3 regions of the Pseudomonas sp. KT_2_4 genome follow, and region 1 is predicted to be linked to each of the others. Evidence: predicted binding sites of a transcription regulator. Region 1 holds the regulator's gene; each other region holds the start of a gene.
The links. Region 1 encodes FliA, which starts transcription of late flagellar genes. Its sites were predicted from a motif close to CTAAAGTTTNNNNNNNNNNNGCCGNTAA; they were not measured.
Positions count from the first base shown of each region.

Region 2: a site for FliA is predicted at 4,688-4,715, ahead of AB9N64_RS16800 (methyl-accepting chemotaxis protein). Genes of this name have one in related genera too.
Region 3: a site for FliA is predicted at 4,836-4,863, ahead of motA (flagellar motor stator protein MotA). Genes of this name have one in related genera too.

Region 1 covers NZ_CP166962.1:1,995,418-2,001,774, reverse strand. Annotated here, with positions in the region: gene flhA (flagellar biosynthesis protein FlhA) at 1-1,624, shown strand, start outside; gene flhF (flagellar biosynthesis protein FlhF) at 1,636-2,952, shown strand; gene fleN (flagellar synthesis regulator FleN) at 3,058-3,891, shown strand; gene fliA (RNA polymerase sigma factor FliA) at 3,888-4,628, shown strand; gene AB9N64_RS09125 (chemotaxis response regulator CheY) at 4,796-5,170, shown strand; gene AB9N64_RS09120 (protein phosphatase CheZ) at 5,189-5,977, shown strand; gene AB9N64_RS09115 (chemotaxis protein CheA) at 5,989-6,357, shown strand, end outside.
Region 2 covers NZ_CP166962.1:3,605,268-3,611,624, forward strand. Annotated here, with positions in the region: gene glnK (P-II family nitrogen regulator) at 1-246, opposite strand, end outside; gene AB9N64_RS16790 (accessory factor UbiK family protein) at 670-933, shown strand; gene AB9N64_RS16795 (YifB family Mg chelatase-like AAA ATPase) at 1,089-2,585, shown strand; gene AB9N64_RS16800 (methyl-accepting chemotaxis protein) at 2,613-4,589, opposite strand; gene AB9N64_RS16805 (LysR substrate-binding domain-containing protein) at 4,766-5,686, opposite strand; gene AB9N64_RS16810 (NorM family multidrug efflux MATE transporter) at 5,839-6,357, shown strand, end outside.
Region 3 covers NZ_CP166962.1:4,391,213-4,397,569, forward strand. Annotated here, with positions in the region: gene serB (phosphoserine phosphatase SerB) at 131-1,345, shown strand; gene asd (archaetidylserine decarboxylase) at 1,480-2,340, opposite strand; gene AB9N64_RS20170 (rhodanese-like domain-containing protein) at 2,356-3,171, opposite strand; gene AB9N64_RS20175 (HDOD domain-containing protein) at 3,229-4,764, opposite strand; gene motA (flagellar motor stator protein MotA) at 4,931-5,782, shown strand; gene motB (flagellar motor protein MotB) at 5,786-6,357, shown strand, end outside.

The DNA.
Region 1 (6,357 bases):
CGACCTCAACGCCGGCTTGATCGACCAGAACCAAGCCAAGTCGCGCCGGGCCGAAGTTGCTCAGGAAGCCGAGTTCTACGGCTCCATGGACGGCGCCAGCAAATTTGTGCGCGGTGACGCCATCGCTGGCCTGTTGATTCTGTTTATCAACCTGATCGGCGGCATGGCGGTCGGTATCTTCCAGCACGGCATGACCTTCGGCGATGCCGGCAAGGTGTACGCCTTGCTGACCATTGGTGACGGTTTAGTGGCGCAATTGCCATCACTGTTGTTATCCACAGCGGCGGCCATCATGGTTACCCGTGCTTCGGGCTCCGAAGACATGGGCAAGCAGATCAGCCGGCAGATGTTCGCTTCGCCCAAGGCCCTGGCCGTGGCGGCGGGCATTATGGCGATCATGGGTATCGTGCCGGGCATGCCGCACTTCTCGTTCCTGAGCATGGCGGCCCTGGCGGGTGGCGCGGCGTACCTGTTCTGGAAGAAGCAGAACCAGGTCAAGGTCCAGGCCGAGCAGGAGATTGCCCGTCAACAGGATCTGCTGCCATCCCCGGCCCGTGCCCAGGAAACCAAGGAACTGGGCTGGGACGACGTCACGCCCATCGACATGATCGGCCTGGAAGTCGGCTACCGCCTGATCCCGCTGGTCGACCGCAACCAGGGTGGGCAACTGCTGGCGCGAATCAAGGGCGTGCGCAAGAAGCTGTCGCAGGACTTGGGCTTCCTGATGCCCACTGTGCATATCCGTGACAACCTCGACCTGGCCCCCAGCGCCTATCGCCTGACCCTGATGGGGGTGATCCTGGCCGAAGCCGAGATCTACCCGGACCGCGAACTGGCGATCAACCCCGGCCAAGTGTTCGGTACGCTCAACGGCATCACCGCCAAAGATCCGGCTTTCGGCCTGGAAGCGGTGTGGATCGAAGTCAGCCAGCGCAGCCAGGCGCAGTCCCTCGGTTACACCGTGGTGGATGCCAGCACCGTGGTCGCCACGCACCTCAACCAGATTCTCTACAAGCACTCCCACGAGCTGATCGGCCACGAGGAAGTCCAGCAATTGATGGGCTTGCTGGCCAAATCGTCGCCAAAACTGGCCGAAGAGCTGGTGCCTGGCGTGCTGTCGTTGTCGCAGTTGCTCAAGGTGTTGCAAGCGCTGTTGGCCGAACAGGTGCCTGTGCGCGACATTCGCAGCATTGCCGAGGCCATCGCCAACAATGCCGCCAAGAGTCAAGATACTGCCGCTCTGGTGGCGGCGGTGCGTGTCGGCGTGTCCCGCGCAATCGTGCAAAGCATTGTAGGGACTGAGTCCGAGCTGCCTGTGATCACCTTGGAGCCCAGGTTGGAACAAATATTGCTCAATAGTATTCAGAAGGCAGGGCAAGGCCAGGAAGAGGGCGTTTTACTGGAGCCAAGCATGGCTGAAAAGCTGCAGCGTTCGTTGATCGACGCCGCACAGCGCCAGGAAATGCAGGGCAACCCGGTGATCCTGCTGGTGGCCGGCCCGGTTCGCGCGATGTTGTCGCGGTTTGGACGCCTGGCTGTACCGAATTTGCACGTGTTGGCTTACCAGGAAATTCCTGACAATAAGCAAGTGACTATCGTCGCGACAGTTGGGCCCAATGGCTGAGGTAGTGGGTTATGCAAGTTAAGCGTTTTTTCGCCGCCGATATGCGTCAGGCCATGAAGTTGGTCCGCGATGAGCTGGGCGCCGATGCCGCGATTATCGGTAACCGTCGGATTGCCGGCGGTGTCGAGCTGACGGCTGCCCTGGATTACACGCCCCAGGCGCTGGCCCCGCGCGTGCCGAACATGGAACTCGAAGACGAGCTGCGCAAGACCGCCTCGCGCATTGTGTCGGCCCAGGCTGAACTGAGCATGCGCGGTGACAGCGATGCCAGCACCAATCGCCAATTATTCGCCGGCCTGCCGCTGACCGCCGCCGAGCCGCTGGTTGAGCCCACCTTTGTCGAACCGCCGCGTCCTGCAGCGCCTGCCCCGGCCGCCGCAGTTGACCAGCGTGTGATCGACTCGATGCGCTTTGAACTCAATGGCCTGCGTGAATTGCTCGAAGTGCAGCTGGGCTCGTTGGCCTGGACTCAGTTGCAAGGCAGCAAGCCCCAGCAAGCCAACCTGTGGCGCCGCTTGCAACGCATCGGCTTGTCCGGCCCGTTGTCCCGCGACCTGCTGGCCTTGACCGCCGAAGTCGAAGAACCTCGTCAGGCCTGGCGCATGTTGCTGGCGCATCTGGCGCGCATGATCGCCACGCCGGAAATCGAACCCCTGGAAGAGGGCGGTGTGATCGCCATGGTCGGCCCCGCCGGCATGGGCAAGACCACCACCCTGGCCAAGCTGGCCGCCCGTTATGTGCTTAAGTACGGCGCACAGAATATCGCGTTGGTGAGCATGGACAGCTACCGCATCGGCGCCCAGGAGCAGCTCAAGACCCTGGGCCGCATTCTCAACGTGCCGGTGACCCATGTCGACCCGGGCCAGTCCCTGGCCAATGCCCTCGAGCCGTTGCTGCGCAAGCGCGTGGTGCTGATCGATACCGCCGGCCTGCAAGCCAGTGATCCAGCGCTGCGCATGCAGCTCGAAAGCCTGGCCGGGCGTGGCATCAAGTCGAAAAATTACCTGGTGCTTGCAACCACCAGCCAGAAACAGGTTCTTACCGCTGCCTATCACAGCTACAAGCGTTGCGGCCTGGCCGGCTGCATCCTCACCAAACTCGACGAAACCGCGAGCCTGGGCGAGGTATTGAGCCTGGCCATCAGCCATGAATTACCGGTTGCCTACCTCACCGACGGGCCGCGGATCCCGGATGATCTGCATCTGCCGCGCCGTCATCAGTTGGTCAGCCGTGCCGTGAGTGTGCAAATGCAAGACGAGCCTAGCGAGGAAGCGATGGCCGATATGTTCGCCGACCTTTACCACCACCCGGCTAAACGGGTGGGTTGAGGCAGGATGAACACCGTGAAATGTACCTACATCGATGGTCTGCAAGCGATTCACGCGGCCAAGCCATGTAGCCTGCGTCTAAGCAAGACAAGGTAAAGAAATAAAATGGGCAGCATGCATCCCGTACAGGTGATCGCGGTGACCGGCGGCAAAGGTGGCGTCGGGAAAACTAACGTGTCAGTGAATTTGTCCCTGGCCCTGGCAGAGCTTGGCCGTCGCGTCATGCTGCTGGATGCTGACCTGGGCTTGGCGAACGTGGACGTTCTCCTGGGGCTGACACCCAAACATACCCTGGCCGATGTGATCGAGGGCCGCTGCGAGCTGCGCGATGTGCTGCTCCAGGGCCCTGGTGGCATTCGCATCGTGCCGGCGGCCTCGGGCACCCAGAGCATGGTGCACCTGAGCCCCGCGCAGCATGCCGGGCTGATCCAGGCGTTCAGCGACATCGGCGACAACCTCGACGTGCTGGTGATCGACACCGCCGCCGGGATCGGCGAGTCGGTGGTCAGCTTTGTGCGCGCAGCGCAGGAAGTGCTGTTGGTGGTGTGCGACGAGCCCACCTCGATCACCGATGCCTACGCGCTGATCAAACTGCTTAACCGTGACTACGGCATGAATCGCTTCCGCGTGCTGGCCAACATGGCCCAGAGCCCGCAGGAAGGGCGCAACCTGTTCGCCAAGTTGACCAAGGTCACGGACCGCTTCCTCGATGTGGCTTTACAATACGTCGGCGCAGTTCCCTATGACGAGTGTGTGCGCAAGGCCGTGCAAAAGCAGCGTGCGGTCTACGAAGCGTTCCCTCGTTCGAAATGCGCACTGGCGTTCAAGGCCATTGCCCAGAAGGTCGATACCTGGCCGTTGCCCGCCAACCCGCGGGGGCATCTGGAGTTTTTCGTCGAGCGTTTGGTGCATCAGACGAGCGCAGGACCGGTGCTATGACATCCAGCGGCTACAACCTTTACAAAAAGTCGGCACGTGACAGCCAGGGCGAATTGATCGAGCGCTATGCGCCGTTGGTCAAGCGCATTGCCTATCACCTGTTGGCGCGCCTGCCCGCGAGTGTGCAGGTTGAAGACTTGATCCAGGCCGGCATGATCGGCCTGCTTGAAGTCTCGACCAAATACGACGCCAGCAAGGGTGCCAGTTTCGAAACGTATGCGGGTATCCGTATCCGTGGCGCGATGCTCGACGAGGTGCGTAAAGGCGATTGGGCGCCGCGTTCGGTACACCGCAATACGCGCATGGTCAGTGATGCAATTCGAGCAATTGAAGCAAAAACCGGTCGTGACGCTAAAGATCATGAAGTTGCGGCCGAACTCCAATTGAGTCTCGACGATTATTACGGGATTTTGAACGATACCTTGGGCAGCCGCCTGTTCAGTTTTGACGACCTTTTACAGGACGGCGAACACGAAGGGCTGCACGAGGACGGCGCGAGCGCGCATACGGAGCCGTCGCGCGACCTGGAAGATGAACGTTTCCAGGGCGCGTTGGCCGATGCAATCGCCAATTTGCCAGAGCGTGAGCGGCTGGTGCTGGCGCTGTACTACGACGAAGAGCTGAACCTCAAGGAAATCGGTGAGGTACTGGGGGTCAGCGAATCGCGTGTCAGCCAGTTGCATAGCCAGTGCGCAGCCCGCTTGCGGGGCCGATTGGCCGAGTGGCGCGCGCGCTGACAGGCAGTGTGGGGGCACTGCAGACGCTGCCGTGAGATCGCAAGGTTTCGCGGCTGTGTGCCGTGGTGCCCTGGGCAGTCCTTTTTGTGTAACGCCTGTTGATTGAAATGGCGCGTCCAGGTGCTGGGCGCGTTTAAGACTGCTTGGAGGTCGAATTGGACAAGAACATGAAAATCCTCATCGTTGATGACTTCTCAACGATGCGGCGGATCATTAAAAACCTGTTGCGTGACCTTGGGTTCACCAACACGGTCGAGGCGGATGATGGCCTGACGGCCATTCCGATCCTCAACAGCGGGAGCATCGACTTTCTGGTAACCGACTGGAACATGCCGGGCATGACCGGTATCGACCTGCTGCGCCATGTGCGCGCCGATGAAAAACTGCGCAGCTTGCCTGTGCTGATGGTGACCGCCGAAGCCAAGCGCGAACAGATCATCGAAGCCGCCCAAGCCGGGGTCAACGGTTATGTGGTCAAACCATTCACGGCACTGGCCTTGAAAGAGAAGATCGAGAAAATCTTCGAACGCATCCACGGCTAATGCCATCGCGGGGGAGCTATGGAGCATAACGAAACGTCACAGGGCGACTTTGAGTCGACCCTGAAAAAACATGCTCACCAGTTGGTCGACAGCCTGGAAAAAGGCCAGTTCGCCGATGCGGTGCAGTTGATCCATGAGCTTAACCAGACCCGTGACCGCGGCCTGTACCAGGAAGTGGGCAAGCTCACACGCGAGCTGCACAGCGCAATCGTCAATTTCCAGATTGACCCGCGCATGCCCCAGGCCGAAGAAATTTCCCAGATTACCGACGCCACCGAGCGCCTGTCCTATGTGGTCAGGCTGACTGAGGCGGCGGCCAACCGCACCATGGACCTGGTGGAAAACGCCACGCCCCTGGTCAACGGCATGGCCACCGAAGCCCAGGCCTTGAGCCAGGACTGGGGCCGCTTCATGCGCCGCGAAGTGGGCGCTGAAGAGTTTCGTGAACTGGCGCGTCGCGTCGACGGGTTCCTGTCGCGCAGCGAACAGGAAAACCGCACGGTGGCCAGCAACCTCAACGACATCCTGCTGGCCCAGGATTACCAGGACCTCACCGGCCAGGTGATCAAGCGCGTGACCCAGTTGGTTACCGAAGTGGAAAGCAACTTGCTCAAATTGGTGCTGATGGCCGGCCAGGTCGATCGTTTTGCCGGCATCGAACATGACCGTGAAGCGATCCTCTCTGAAAAAGATCCACAAAAACATCTCGCCAAGGGTGAAGGTCCGCAGATTCATGCCGATAAACGTGAAGACGTTGTGTCAGGTCAGGATGACGTAGATGACCTGTTATCCAGTTTAGGCTTCTAAGGAGCACCCACATGAGCTTCGGCGCCGATGAAGAAATCCTTCAGGATTTCCTTGTAGAGGCCGGCGAAATTCTAGAGCAACTGTCCGAACAACTGGTCGAGCTGGAAAGCCGACCGGATGATGCGAACCTGCTCAATGCAATTTTTCGCGGTTTTCACACTGTAAAAGGGGGCGCCGGCTTCCTCCAGCTCCATGAGCTGGTGGAGTGCTGTCACATCGCCGAGAACGTTTTCGACATCCTGCGCAAGGGTGAGCGTCACGTCGACTCGGAACTGATGGACGTGATTCTCGAAGCACTGGATGCGGTCAACGGCATGTTCAGCCAAGTGCGTGAACGTGCACCGATCACTGCCGCCACGCCGGAACTGCTGGCCGCCCTG
Region 2 (6,357 bases), 1.6 Mb from region 1:
GTTGGCCGCCTTGGTTATCGCCTCGATAACCCGATCAAGATCCTTGTCGTCAATGGCGACATCGATCTTCACCTTCGGCAGGAAATCGACCACGTATTCCGCGCCGCGATACAGCTCGGTATGACCCTTCTGCCGACCGAAGCCCTTGACCTCAGTAACGGTAATGCCCTGCACGCCGATCTCGGACAGTGACTCGCGAACATCGTCCAACTTGAACGGCTTGATGATGGCAGTGACTAGCTTCATGAAAACTCTCTCCCGAATTTGGTGGACTTGCCCCAGGAAAACAAACCCGTCTCAAGTCTAAGCGCAGTGCCTGGCTTTGTAACGCATCGTCGCCTCGGCATTTGCCGTCGCGACGCCAGCGAACCACTGGTGACGAGCCCTGTACCCCGGATCCGTCGGCGCACTGCATTCGTCACAGCGACTGCATCAGTGCATGGGTCATGATCGTCTAAGCAGAAACCTTGCCAGCTCCGTAAAAACCACTGAAATCAATCCATTGCCCGCTTGTGCCCACCTACGGGGCGCCTGCGCGACAGCATTGCGCATCAAAACAGTGCGCGGCCGCCCGCCCCAATGCGCGAAAACCGTGCGCAACAGAGCGTGAAAATGACTATAGACGCTGCGTGATACACTGCCGGCCAACTGTTTTCCGGAATATGTCCAATGCTCGCGCCCAAAGACTTCCTCGACGCCCTGAGCGGCCACGCCTCTCGCCTGTTCAGCGGCGACACCCCACTGCCCCGCAATGAAATCGAAAGCCAGTTCAAGGCTTTGCTACAGAGTGGTTTCAGCAAGCTCGACCTGGTCAGCCGAGAAGAGTTTGACAGCCAGATGGTGGTGCTGGCTCGTACACGTGCGCGGCTGGAGAGCCTGGAGGCGAAGGTGGCTGAACTTGAAGCCCGGTTGACGCCACCTTCTGCTGAGTGAACGCGATTGTTGTGGGAGCTGGCTTGCCTGCTCCCACACTTGTTTTGCGTTGCCGCCCGGATACGTTCTGTAAAACCTCCCCCGCCCCGCTCCATCCCACCTCGTCTACCCTTGAAAAAACCGCAGGAAGCGGCCCTCCCATTCAAGGAACGAGCATGTCCCTCGCCATTGTCCACAGCCGCGCACAGGTCGGTGTGGAAGCCCCAGCCGTCACTGTCGAAGTGCATATGGCCAATGGCCTGCCGTCTCTCACCTTGGTGGGTTTGCCCGAAACCGCAGTGAAGGAAAGCAAGGACCGCGTGCGCAGTGCCATCCTCAACTCGGCGCTGCAATATCCGGCCCGGCGCATCACGCTCAACCTCGCGCCCGCCGACCTGCCCAAGGACGGCGGGCGTTTTGATCTGGCGATTGCCCTCGGCATCCTGGCGGCCAGTGTGCAAGTGCCGGCCTTGATGCTCGATGACGTGGAGTGCCTTGGGGAATTGGCGCTGTCCGGCGAGGTGCGCGCGGTGAAGGGGGTATTGCCGGCCGCGCTGGCGGCGCGCAAGGCCGGGCGCACCGTGATAGTGCCGCGCGCCAACGCCGAAGAGGCGTGCCTGGCATCGGGGTTGAAGGTGATTGCGGTGGACCACCTGCTGCAAGTGGTGGCGCACCTGAATGGGCACGTGCCGATTGAGCCCTACAGGTCCGACGGCTTGCTGTACGTGAACAAGCCTTACCCAGACCTGCGTGAAGTGCAGGGCCAACTCGCGGCCAAGCGAGCATTGCTGATCGCGGCGGCGGGCGCGCATAACCTGCTTTTCAGCGGGCCACCGGGCACCGGCAAGACGTTATTGGCCAGCCGGCTACCGGGCTTGCTGCCGCCGTTGAGCGAGCAGGAAGCACTGGAAGTGGCCGCGATCCAATCCGTGGTCAGCCTGGCACCGCTGAGCCATTGGCCAAACCGCCCGTTTCGCCAGCCGCACCACTCGGCATCCGGGCCGGCGCTGGTGGGGGGCGGCTCGAAGCCACAACCGGGGGAAATCACCCTGGCCCATCACGGGGTGTTATTCCTGGATGAGCTGCCAGAGTTCGATCGCAAGGTACTGGAGGTCCTGCGCGAACCATTGGAGTCGGGGCATATCGTGATCTCCCGAGCCCGAGACCGGGTGAGCTTCCCGGCTCGCTTTCAACTGGTCGCGGCGATGAATCCCTGCCCCTGCGGCTACATGGGCGAACCCAGCGGGCGTTGCCGGTGTACGCCGGAGCAGATCCAGCGTTATCGCAACAAGCTATCCGGCCCTTTGCTGGACCGGATTGATTTGCACCTGACCGTCGCGCGGGAGGCCACTGCGCTGAGCCCCACTCAACCGGCGGGCGATACAACGGCCGATGCCTCGGTGCGGGTAGCCGAAGCACGCGAGCGTCAACAGCAACGCCAGGGGTGTGCCAATGCTTTTCTCGACCTGCCGGGGCTGCGCCAGCACTGCAAGCTGCCAAAGGTCGACGAGGGTTGGCTAGAGACCGCCTGCGAGCGACTGACACTGTCACTGCGGGCGGCCCATCGGCTGCTGAAGGTGGCGCGCACCCTGGCGGACCTGGACCAGATGGACGCCATCACCCGTGATCATCTGAAGGAGGCCTTGCAATACCGCCCAGCATCTCTCAGTTGAGCCTCCCACAATTTGATTGGCGGTGCCTCAACGAAACCGATCCACCTCATGACGCAAGCCTGCCGCCAAGGTCTCCAGCTCCTTGGCGGTAACCGCCAGGTTGGACACCACTTCACGCTGCTCGCTGTTGGCCAGCGCAATGCTCTGCAGGTTGCTGCTGAGCAAGGTCGCGGTGCTGCTCTGTTCCTGGGTGGCGGTGGTGATCGCCGCGAACTGCTGGCCGGCCGAGCGGCTTTGCTCGTCGATACGCGCCAGGGCCGAGGCCACGTCAGCGTTGCGCGACAAGCCTTCCTGCATCAGCGCATTGCCGTGTTCCATGGTGCTGATGGCGTTGCCGGTTTCCTGCTGGATGCTCTGGATCATGCCGGAGATTTCATCGGTGGCCTGGCGGGTGCGCGAAGCCAAATTGCGCACTTCGTCGGCGACCACGGCAAAACCACGGCCTTGCTCACCGGCGCGGGCGGCTTCGATGGCGGCGTTGAGCGCCAGCAGGTTGGTCTGTTCGGCGATGGCGGTAATCACGCCGACGATCCCGCCGATTTCCTGGGAACGCTGGCCCAGGGTGTTGATCACTGCAGCGGTGCTGTTCAGCGCAGTGGCGATATGTTCCAGGGACGATGACGCTTCTTGCATCGAGGTGCGGCCGATACGGGTTTGCTGGGCATTCTCTTGGGCCAGGCGCTCGGTGTTGCCCATGTTGTCGGCAATGTTCAGCGAGGTAGCACTGAACTCTTCCACCGCACCGGCCATGCTGGTGATCTCGCCGGACTGCTGCTCCATGCCTTCGTAGGCACCACCGGATAGGCCCGACAACGCCTGTGCGCGGCTGTTGACCTGTTCGGCCGCGGTACGGATATGCGACACCATGGTCGACAGCGCTTCACCCATCTGGTTGAAACTGCGCGCCAACTGGCCGATTTCGTCATGGCTGGAAACGTTGAGGCGCGCACTCAAATCGCCCGCGCCCAGCGCCTGGGCCTGGCGCACCAGCTCGCTCAATGGCGCCAGCTTGCTGCGCAACAGCCACACCGTGGCGCCCACTGCCAGCAACATCGCCAACACACTGCCGATCACCAGGCGGATGCCGACTTCCCAGGTCACTGCGCGAATCTCAGCCTTGGGCATGCTCGCTACCACCGCCCAAGGGCCGCCTTCGAACGGCACCGATACGCTATAGAAATCTTCGTTCTTGTCGCTCCAGAAACGGCCTGCGCCCGGCTTTTTCGCCAGGTCGAGCATCACGGCAATCGCCTGATCCGGCGCTTGCACGCCAGCCGGCGGCACCAGCCAGTGCTTTTGCTCATCGAGCAGCGCGAGGGAGCCGGTCTGACCGATACGGAAGCGCTTGAGGTTTTCAAACTGGGCGTTCTGAGCATCGGTGTAATCGAAACCGATGAACAGCACGGCGATGACCTGGCCACTGCTGTCACGCACGGGGCTGTATTGGGTCATGTAGGAGCGGTCGAACAACACGGCACGGCCGATGTAGGTCTGGCCGCCCACAACGCGCTGGTAGGCCGCGCCCTGACGGTCGAGCACGGTGCCAATGGCGCGATTGCCATCCTGCTTGGTCAGGGAGGTGCTGACGCGGATAAAGTCGTCGCCGCTGCGCACGAATACCGTGGCCACGCCGCCGGACATCTGCTTGAACTCATCCACCTCTTCGAAGTTGTTATTCAATACCTCGTTGCCCAGGTAGAGGCTTGGCGTCTGCACGCCGGCCACGGCCACGGGCTGGTCCGCACGTACACTCAAGCCGGCGCCGAAGCGCTTTTCAAACAGCCCGCTCAAACGCTGGGTGCTTTCGCGCAAGGTGCTGTGGAAGGTGTTGAGTTGGTCGGCGAGCAGACGCGCCTCGCTGGCCAGGTGTTCCTCGCGGGTGGCGAGGTTGGCGGAGTCGAGGGTACGCAAGGCAAAGACCGTACTGCCGCTGATGACGACAGCGAGAATCACGGCGAGTGCAAGGCCTAACTGGGAGGCAATCCGGGCACGAGGTTGAGACATGACAGCTCCTGGCCGAGGCCAGGATCATCCTGATCTCATAGCGCTGCTCGGCAAATTATCTAGTGGGAAACGTTGATGCACGATGGTTCCAACCTCCTTCTTCGGCGGCATTTGGCAATACTTGAGCGAATCACAGGGGTATCCCGCAAACGATTGCACACCCGGTCCGGCCCTACTCAATCGAGGCGTTCAACCTGGGGCAATTCCATCGCCTTGACTTCGCCCTGAAGAAATTCCGCCAGCCGTCGCAAACGCTCCCCGCCCGGGCGAGTTTTCGGCCACACCAGGTAGTAGCTTTCCCCACTGGCGACCGCCGTGGGCCACGGCAGGCTCAAGCGTCCCTGCGCCACGTCTTCGGCCACCATCAGCAAGTCACCCATGGAGACGCCATAGCCCCGCGCCGCAGCGATCATGCCCAGCTCGAGCGTGTCGAACACCTGCCCACCCTTGAGTGAAACGTGAGATGACAACCCCATGCGCTGCAGCCAGTAACGCCAGTCGCGGCGGTCCGGGGTCGGGTGCAGCAGTTCGGCGGTTGCCAGCCGCGTCACGTCCCAGGGACCGTCGTCCAACAGATTCGGCGCTCCCACCGGGATCAGCATTTCCGCAAACAGATAACTGGCCTCCCAGTCCGCCGGAAAGTGCCCGTTGCTGAGCAACACTGCACAGTCGAACGGCTCTTGGTTAAAGTCCACTTCATCGATGCTCATCCACGCACTGGTGAGCTGTACCTCATTGCCTGGCTGCAATGCGCGGAAGCGACTCAACCGCGCCAGCAGCCAGCGCATGGTCAAGGTGGACGGCGCCTTCATACGCAGGATGTCATCTTCGGCATTCAAGGTATGGCAAGCACGCTCCAGGGCAGCGAAGCCTTCCCGTACGCCAGGCAGCAACAACCGCGCCGCTTCCGTGAGCTGCAATGTGCGACCGCTGCGCTGGAACAATCGGCAGGCGAAATAATCTTCGAGCGTACGGATATGCCGGCTGATCGCACTTTGGGTAATCGACAACTCCTCAGCCGCGCGGGTAAAGGAGTGGTGCCGGGAGGCGGCTTCAAATGCCCGCAAGGCATAAAGAGGAGGAAGACGACGGGACATTCTGAAAGCTCCGACTGCGCAATCTGGAAACCCTACCAGAATCGCTCAAGCATGAGTTTTAATCATGCCAACGATCGCTTTTATCCTTTTGTGCAATGCGCTGAATGCGCCGAGAATCAACCCTTCCCCACCTTCCTGACTATTCGAGTGTGATGATCATGCAACATCCGGCACGTACCGAACTCTGGGCCATTCTGCGGCTGTCGGGGCCGTTGATTGCCTCACAGTTGGCGCACATGCTGATGGTGCTGACCGACACCCTGATGATGGCGCGCCTGAGCCCCGAGGCCTTGGCAGGCGGCGGCCTGGGCGCGGCGAGCTATTCGTTCGTGGCGATCTTCTGCATCGGCGTGATCGCAGCCGTGGGCACCCTGGTCGCCATTCGCCATGGCGCGGGCGATATCGACGGCGCCACCCGCCTGACCCAGGCCGGGCTGTGGCTGGCGTGGTTGATGGCGCTGGCGGCGGCGTTGCTGTTATGGAACTTGAAGCCGGTACTGCTGATGTTCGGCCAGACCGAAACCAACGTGCAAGCAGCCGGGCAATTTCTGACGATCCTGCCCTTTGCCCTGCCCGGCTACCTGAGCTTCATGGCCCTGCGCGGCTTTACCAGCGCCATCGGCAAGGCCACTCCGGTGATGGTGATCAGCCTGTGCGGCACCGTGGTCAAC
Region 3 (6,357 bases), 2.4 Mb from region 1:
CGCTCGGCTCTTGGTCCGTGAAGTTGACGCGCAGTATAGCGACAGGCCCCTGGCCGGCAAAGCGCTGCCTGTGCCCGATGGTCACTGAAAGTGGGTAGAATGCGGTTTTTTTCCAGCCTGGGGGTGCGCTTTGCGCGAAATTGTCCTGATCAACATCACGGGTGAAGACCGACCGGGTCTCACCGCAGCCATTACCGGCGTCCTGGCCCAGGGTGGTGTGAACATTCTCGACATCGGCCAGGCAGTGATCCACGACACCTTGTCGTTCGGCATCCTGGTGGAGATCCCCAGCACCGAGCAGGCCTCCTCGGTACTCAAGGACATCCTGTTTACGGCGTATAAGCTCGATCAACAGGTACGTTTCACCCCGGTGTCCGAAGCTGATTACCAGCACTGGGTCGAAGGCCAGGGTAAAAAGCGCCATATCGTCACCCTGTTGACCCGCAAGGTAACGGCTGAGCAGCTGCAGCGCGTCAGTTCGATCACCGCGCAATACGGATTGAATATCGACCATATTGACCGTCTGTCGGGTCGCATGCCATTGGACACCCCGGCTGACAAAGGCAAGGGCTGCATCGAGTTCTCCGTGCGCGGTGAACCGGCTGACGCGCAAGCGCTGCGCGCCGACTTCCTGAGCGTGGCCCAGGAACTGAATGTCGATATCGCCTTCCAGGAAGACTCCCTGTTCCGTCGCAACCGCCGCTTGGCGGTGTTCGACATGGACTCCACCTTGATCGAAGCCGAAGTCATCGATGAGCTGGCCAAGGCGGCCGGTGTGGGCGAGCAAGTTTCTGAGATTACCGAGCGCGCGATGGCCGGCGAGCTGGATTTTCGTGCCAGCTTCAAGGAGCGTCTGGCGCTGCTCAAGGGCCTGGATGTGGGCGTGTTGGACTCGATCGGCGCGTCGCTGCGCCTGACTGAAGGCGCCGAAACCCTGTTCGCCGAACTCAAGCGACTGGGCTACAAGACCGCCATCCTGTCGGGCGGCTTCACGTACTTCGCCAAGCAGTTGCAGGCCAAGCTGGGCATTGACTATGTATTCGCCAACGAGCTGGAAGTGGTGGATGGCAAAGTGACTGGCGTCGCGGTGGAGCCGATTGTTGACGCCCAGCGCAAGGCCGACCTGCTCAAGGAATTGGCCCATAAGGAAGGCTTGCGCCTGGAGCAGACCATTGCGGTCGGCGACGGCGCCAATGACTTGCCGATGCTGGCGATTGCCGGGTTGGGCGTGGCCTTTCGCGCCAAACCGTTGGTCAAGCAGTCAGCCAAGCAGGCGATTTCGACCTTGGGGTTGGATGGCGTGTTGTATCTGCTGGGCTTGCGTGACCGCGACGGTCAACTATAAGCCGATCTCACTGTCACTGATCGTTCCCACGCTCCGCGTGGGAACGCCTCCAGTGACGCTCTGCGTCACGCTTTGGGCGCAGAGCGCCTCGGGCTGCATTCCCACGCGGAGCGTGGGAACGATCAACTGCAATATCAGGCTTTCGGCAGTGCGATACCCTGGCCCATCTGCACCGGCGTACCCGCTGCCAGTTCTTCAGCCCACTTCACCTGGTCCGGCCCGAACAGCACGATGGCAGTGGAGCCCAGTTTGAAACGACCCAGTTCCGCACCCTTGTCCAGATGAATCGGCGCGCGGGCCGCTTCGTCGTAGCGGAAGGTTTTCAGCTCGCGTTTCGGCGGCGTTACCAAACCGGCCCACACGGTTTCAATCGACGCAACGATCATCGCGCCTACCAACACCACGGCCATCGGGCCGCGTTCGGTGTCGAACAAGCAGACAACGCGCTCGTTACGGGCGAACAGTTCCGGCACGTTTTCGGCGGTGGTCTGGTTGACCGAGAAAATCCGCCCTGGCACATACACCATCTCGAGCAGGGTACCGGCCAGTGGCATGTGCACCCGGTGGTAGTCCTTGGGCGACAGGTAAATTGTCGCGAACTCGCCGCCCATGAACGGCGCAGCCATTGCGGCATCGCCACCGAGCAGTTCCAGCACGCTGAAGCTGTGGCCCTTGGCCTGGAAGATACGGCCATGTTCGATCGGGCCTAGCTGGCTGACCGCGCCATCGGCAGGGCTCAACACTGCACCTGGGGTTGGATCCAACGGGCGGGCGCCGTCTTTCAACGCACGGGTGAAGAAGGCGTTGAAGTGCTCGTAGGCGGTCAGGTCTTCCACCAGGGCCTGGGACATGTCCACCTGGTAGCGCTTAGCGAACCAGGCAGTGAAGGCGTTCTTGAACCAGCGCACGCGACACTCGGCGATGCAACCAGCCAGGCGCGACAGCAAGTGGTGCGGCAGCAAGTACTGGCTGAGGATAAACAACTGCTTTTTCATAACTGTCCTTAAACCTTAAATCTCAACGGGGGTGTCGGGGTGATTGCCCCATTCGCCCCAGGAACCGGCATAACCTTTGACTCGCGGATAACCGAGCGCCTTGGCCACCAGGTAGGTGAAGCCAGAGCGGTGGTGAGTCTGGCAGTGGGTGATGATTTCTTTGTCTTTGGTCAGCCCGAGGTCTTCGAGGATTTGCGGCATGTCACGGCGGATACGCAGGTTGCGCGCCTTGTCCATGCCGGCAGTCCATTCGAAGTTCACCGCGCCGGGAATGTGGCCGCCCTTGGCTGCGAGCACTTTCTCGCCGGAATACTCCAGCGGGCCACGAGCGTCCCAGATCCCCAGGTCGGCCGCGCCGAGACGGCTTTGCAGGTATTCGCGGGTGGCTGTGGGGCCGTCGTGCAGCGTAAGGCTGACCGGGCCGCCGGCTGCTGCGGGCACATCGGTGGAAAGCGGGTGCCCTTCCTCCAGCCAAGCCAGCAGGCCGCCGTCGAGGTAGTGATATTTCTGGTGGCCGATCACGTCGAGCATCCAGATAAAACGCCCGGCCCAACCGCCGCCTTCGTCGTCGTAGACCACATAGGTGGCGTCCGGGGTGTGGCCCAGTTCGCCGAACAGTTTTTCCAGGTCGGCCTTGCTTGGTAGCAGGCCGGGTGCCGGTGGCTGTCCCAGTTGGGTGCGCTTGGGGTCAACGAAATGCGCGCCGGGGATATGCCCTTCGGCGTAGCGGGCGACACTGGTGAGGTCTACCAGTATCAAGTGCTTGGAATCGAGGCGACCCAACAGGTCGGCGGATTCGATCACCAGCGGCAAGCCAGAGAAGTCAGGCATGTGAGGTCTCCTGGGCACAAATGTTGGCGATAAAGGCCGGTGATTGTAGCGCAAGCATCAGGCGCTGCGGTTGGTAAAGCTGTGCAGGGCTTTCTCGATGCATTGGGCGGTTTTGCCGAACGCCTGCACGGTGGTTTCCGAGAACGGCCCGCCGCCCTGGTCCGCCACGATCAGCATGACCACACGGCCGTTGCAGCTCAGTGAGCGCAGCAGCAGATGCTCGCCAATAAACAGACGACGCAGGATCGGTGGCAGCAATGCGGAAAACTGCGCATGGTTGTCGGGGGTCAGGCGTACCTGGGCGGACTTTTCCAGCAGGCGTTGCAGCAGTGTGCTGTTCACCACATCCAGGCTCAGGTGAGCCGCGTCCTTGGGCAGGCCGTCGGCCTGGTGTACACGCAAGGTGCTCAAGGCGCGATCTGCCATAAATATCAGTACCCGCTGCATGCCACTGGCGACCAAGGCTTCCTTGGCGCAAGTGGTCAGGTGCATGGCGTTGGCAAAGCGGCTCGGCTCCACCAGCAACTCGGTGCAGCGCGTGCGCCACACGGCCAAGGCTTCGGCCGTGGGCGGTGGTGCAGGTAGCAAGCCGCGATGGACTTTCTGCACATGCCACGGCCAGATCAGCGACAGCGCCGGGTGCCAGAGGTCGGGCATCAAGGTGGTACGCGCGCTGGTCACCGCTTGCTGGTGGGCTTGCTGTTGCACATCGCTCAATGGCGTTTGCAGGTACAGCGCCGTCAGGTATTGCCAGCGCTCTGTGTGCGGGCAGGTCCAGGATTCCTGGGCCGACATCGCCAAGCCATTGGCCAGCAACACGGTATTGGCCGGCTGGTTCAGCCAGCGTCGCAGGTTGGGCTCGGCATCGAGCAATTGCTGGTGACGCAGGGCATCGTCTTGACGGGCAATGTGCAGCGCCTTGACCAGCAGGCGTTGCTCGGCCAACAGCAACTTGTAGCCCTGTGAAACCCAGATCGGCAGGTGCCAGGCTTCGGTCAGGCCCAGGCACAGGTCGAGCAAGCGCACGCCGAATAGCTGTTGCTCGACCTGGCGTGCCGATTGGCCTTTATGGATCACCCGCAACTCCCACTCTTCCAAAAGCTTGGGGTAGGCGACGGCCATCGGCCACAGTGGCGACAAAAACAGCAGGCTGCCCCAGTGGATGTCCTGCCACAACCGCGCCAGGCGACTGCCGAACAAACCGTTAGCTTGCTGGGATGCGTGCTGGCTGATCAGCAACAGCTGACGCAAGGCCACGGGGATTTCCTGGGCGGGTACCGAAGGCAGGCGCGCCAACAGCTCTTCGGCACGTTTGAGGCCAAGACGGTTAAGTGCGACTTCAAGGTTTTCCGCAGGTTCGGCCAGGCTGCCGTGGGCTTGGCTGTTGGCTTCGCGCATCACACTCAGCACCAGGGCCGGACTGTTTTGCATCAACTCAGCAATATCTCGCAATGAACTGCGGCTATCGCGAATAGCTTTGCACACGCGTTCGTGGCTGGCCTGGGGCACGGGCAGCAGCACGTCGTCCAGGCACTTGATCCAAGCGGCGAGGGTAGTGGGGCGGTTTGTTGGGGTTGTCGTTTCAATTGCCATGATTGGGGCGCGATCATCACTTGCGTTCAACACGCCCGGAACGGGCCGAATTGGCTTTTCGCCTTAACGGGCTATAGTCTGGCGCAGTTTTGCCGATAAGTAGAACAAGAGTTTTCTGCTGCACCCAATATGTCCATGAACCCGACGGCGCAAGTACCCCTCTCCTATGGCTAAAATTATCGGCATCATTGTCGTCATCGCAAGTGTGGTCGGAGGGTACGTCCTCTCCCACGGTAAAATCGCCGCACTGATCCAGCCTTTCGAAGTGCTGATTATCGGCGGTGCAGCGTTCGGCGCATTTTTGCAGGCCAACCCAGGCTATATGACCATGCACGTGGTCAAGAAGTCCCTGGGCATGTTCAGCTCGCGCTTCTCCCACACGTTTTATCTGGAAGTGCTGGGGCTGATCTACGAGATCCTCAACAAAAGCCGCCGCGAAGGCATGATGGCGATCGAAGGCGATATCGAAGACGCCGCGGCCAGCCCGATTTTTGCCAAGTACCCGGCCGTGCTCAAAGACGAGCGCATGACCGCGTATATCTGTGATTACCTGCGCATCATGTCCTCCGGCAACATGGCGCCCCACGAGCTAGAAGGCCTGTTCGACATGGAGTTGTTCAGCCTCAAGGAAGAGCTGGAGCATCCTTCCCACGCCGTGACCGGCATCGCCGACGGCATGCCCGGTTTCGGTATTGTCGCAGCGGTACTGGGTATCGTGGTGACCATGGCGTCCCTGGGCGAAGGCGATCAGGCGGCCATCGGCATGCACGTAGGTGCGGCGCTGGTGGGGACCTTCTTCGGTATTCTCGCCGCCTATGGTTTCTTCGGCCCGCTCGCCACCTCCCTGGCCCACGATGCCAAGGAAGAAATCAACCTCTACGAAGCGATCAAGGCGTGCCTGGTGGCATCGGCCTCGGGCATGCCGCCGTCGCTGGCTGTGGAGTTCGGGCGCAAGGTGCTGTACCCGAAACATCGCCCAAGCTTCTCCGAGCTGGAACAAGCGGTTCGCGGTCGCTAAGCCATGGAAAACAACCAGCCGATCATCATCAAGCGCGTCAAGCGCTTCGCTGCGGGCCACCATGGCGGCGCCTGGAAAATCGCCTTCGCCGACTTTGCCACGGCGATGATGGCGTTCTTCCTGGTGTTGTGGCTGATGTCCACCGCTACGCCAGAACAGAAAATCGCCATCGCCGGCTACTTCAAAGACCCGATTGGCTTTTCGGAAAGCGGTACGCCGTTTGTCATTGACCTGGGCGGCTCGCCGGAACTGGCGCCCGAGCGCACCATCAACCCGGAAGTGCAAACTGAATCGCCTCAGGAAAAAATCCCGATCGAGCGCGACACTGTCGAATCCATGGCCGAGCAGGTCGAACAGGAGCGACTGGAACTGTTGCTGCAGGAATTGCAGAACAAGGTTGAAGAAAACCCACAGTTGCTGAAGTTCAAGGACCAGATTTCCTTCGAGATCACCCCCGAGGGGCTGCGCATCCAGATTACCGATGCCGCCAACCGGCCGATGTTCGACTCGGGCAGTGCGCGCTTGAAGCCGTACTTTGAAGACATCCTGCTGGCCATGGCTGACACCATCAAGGC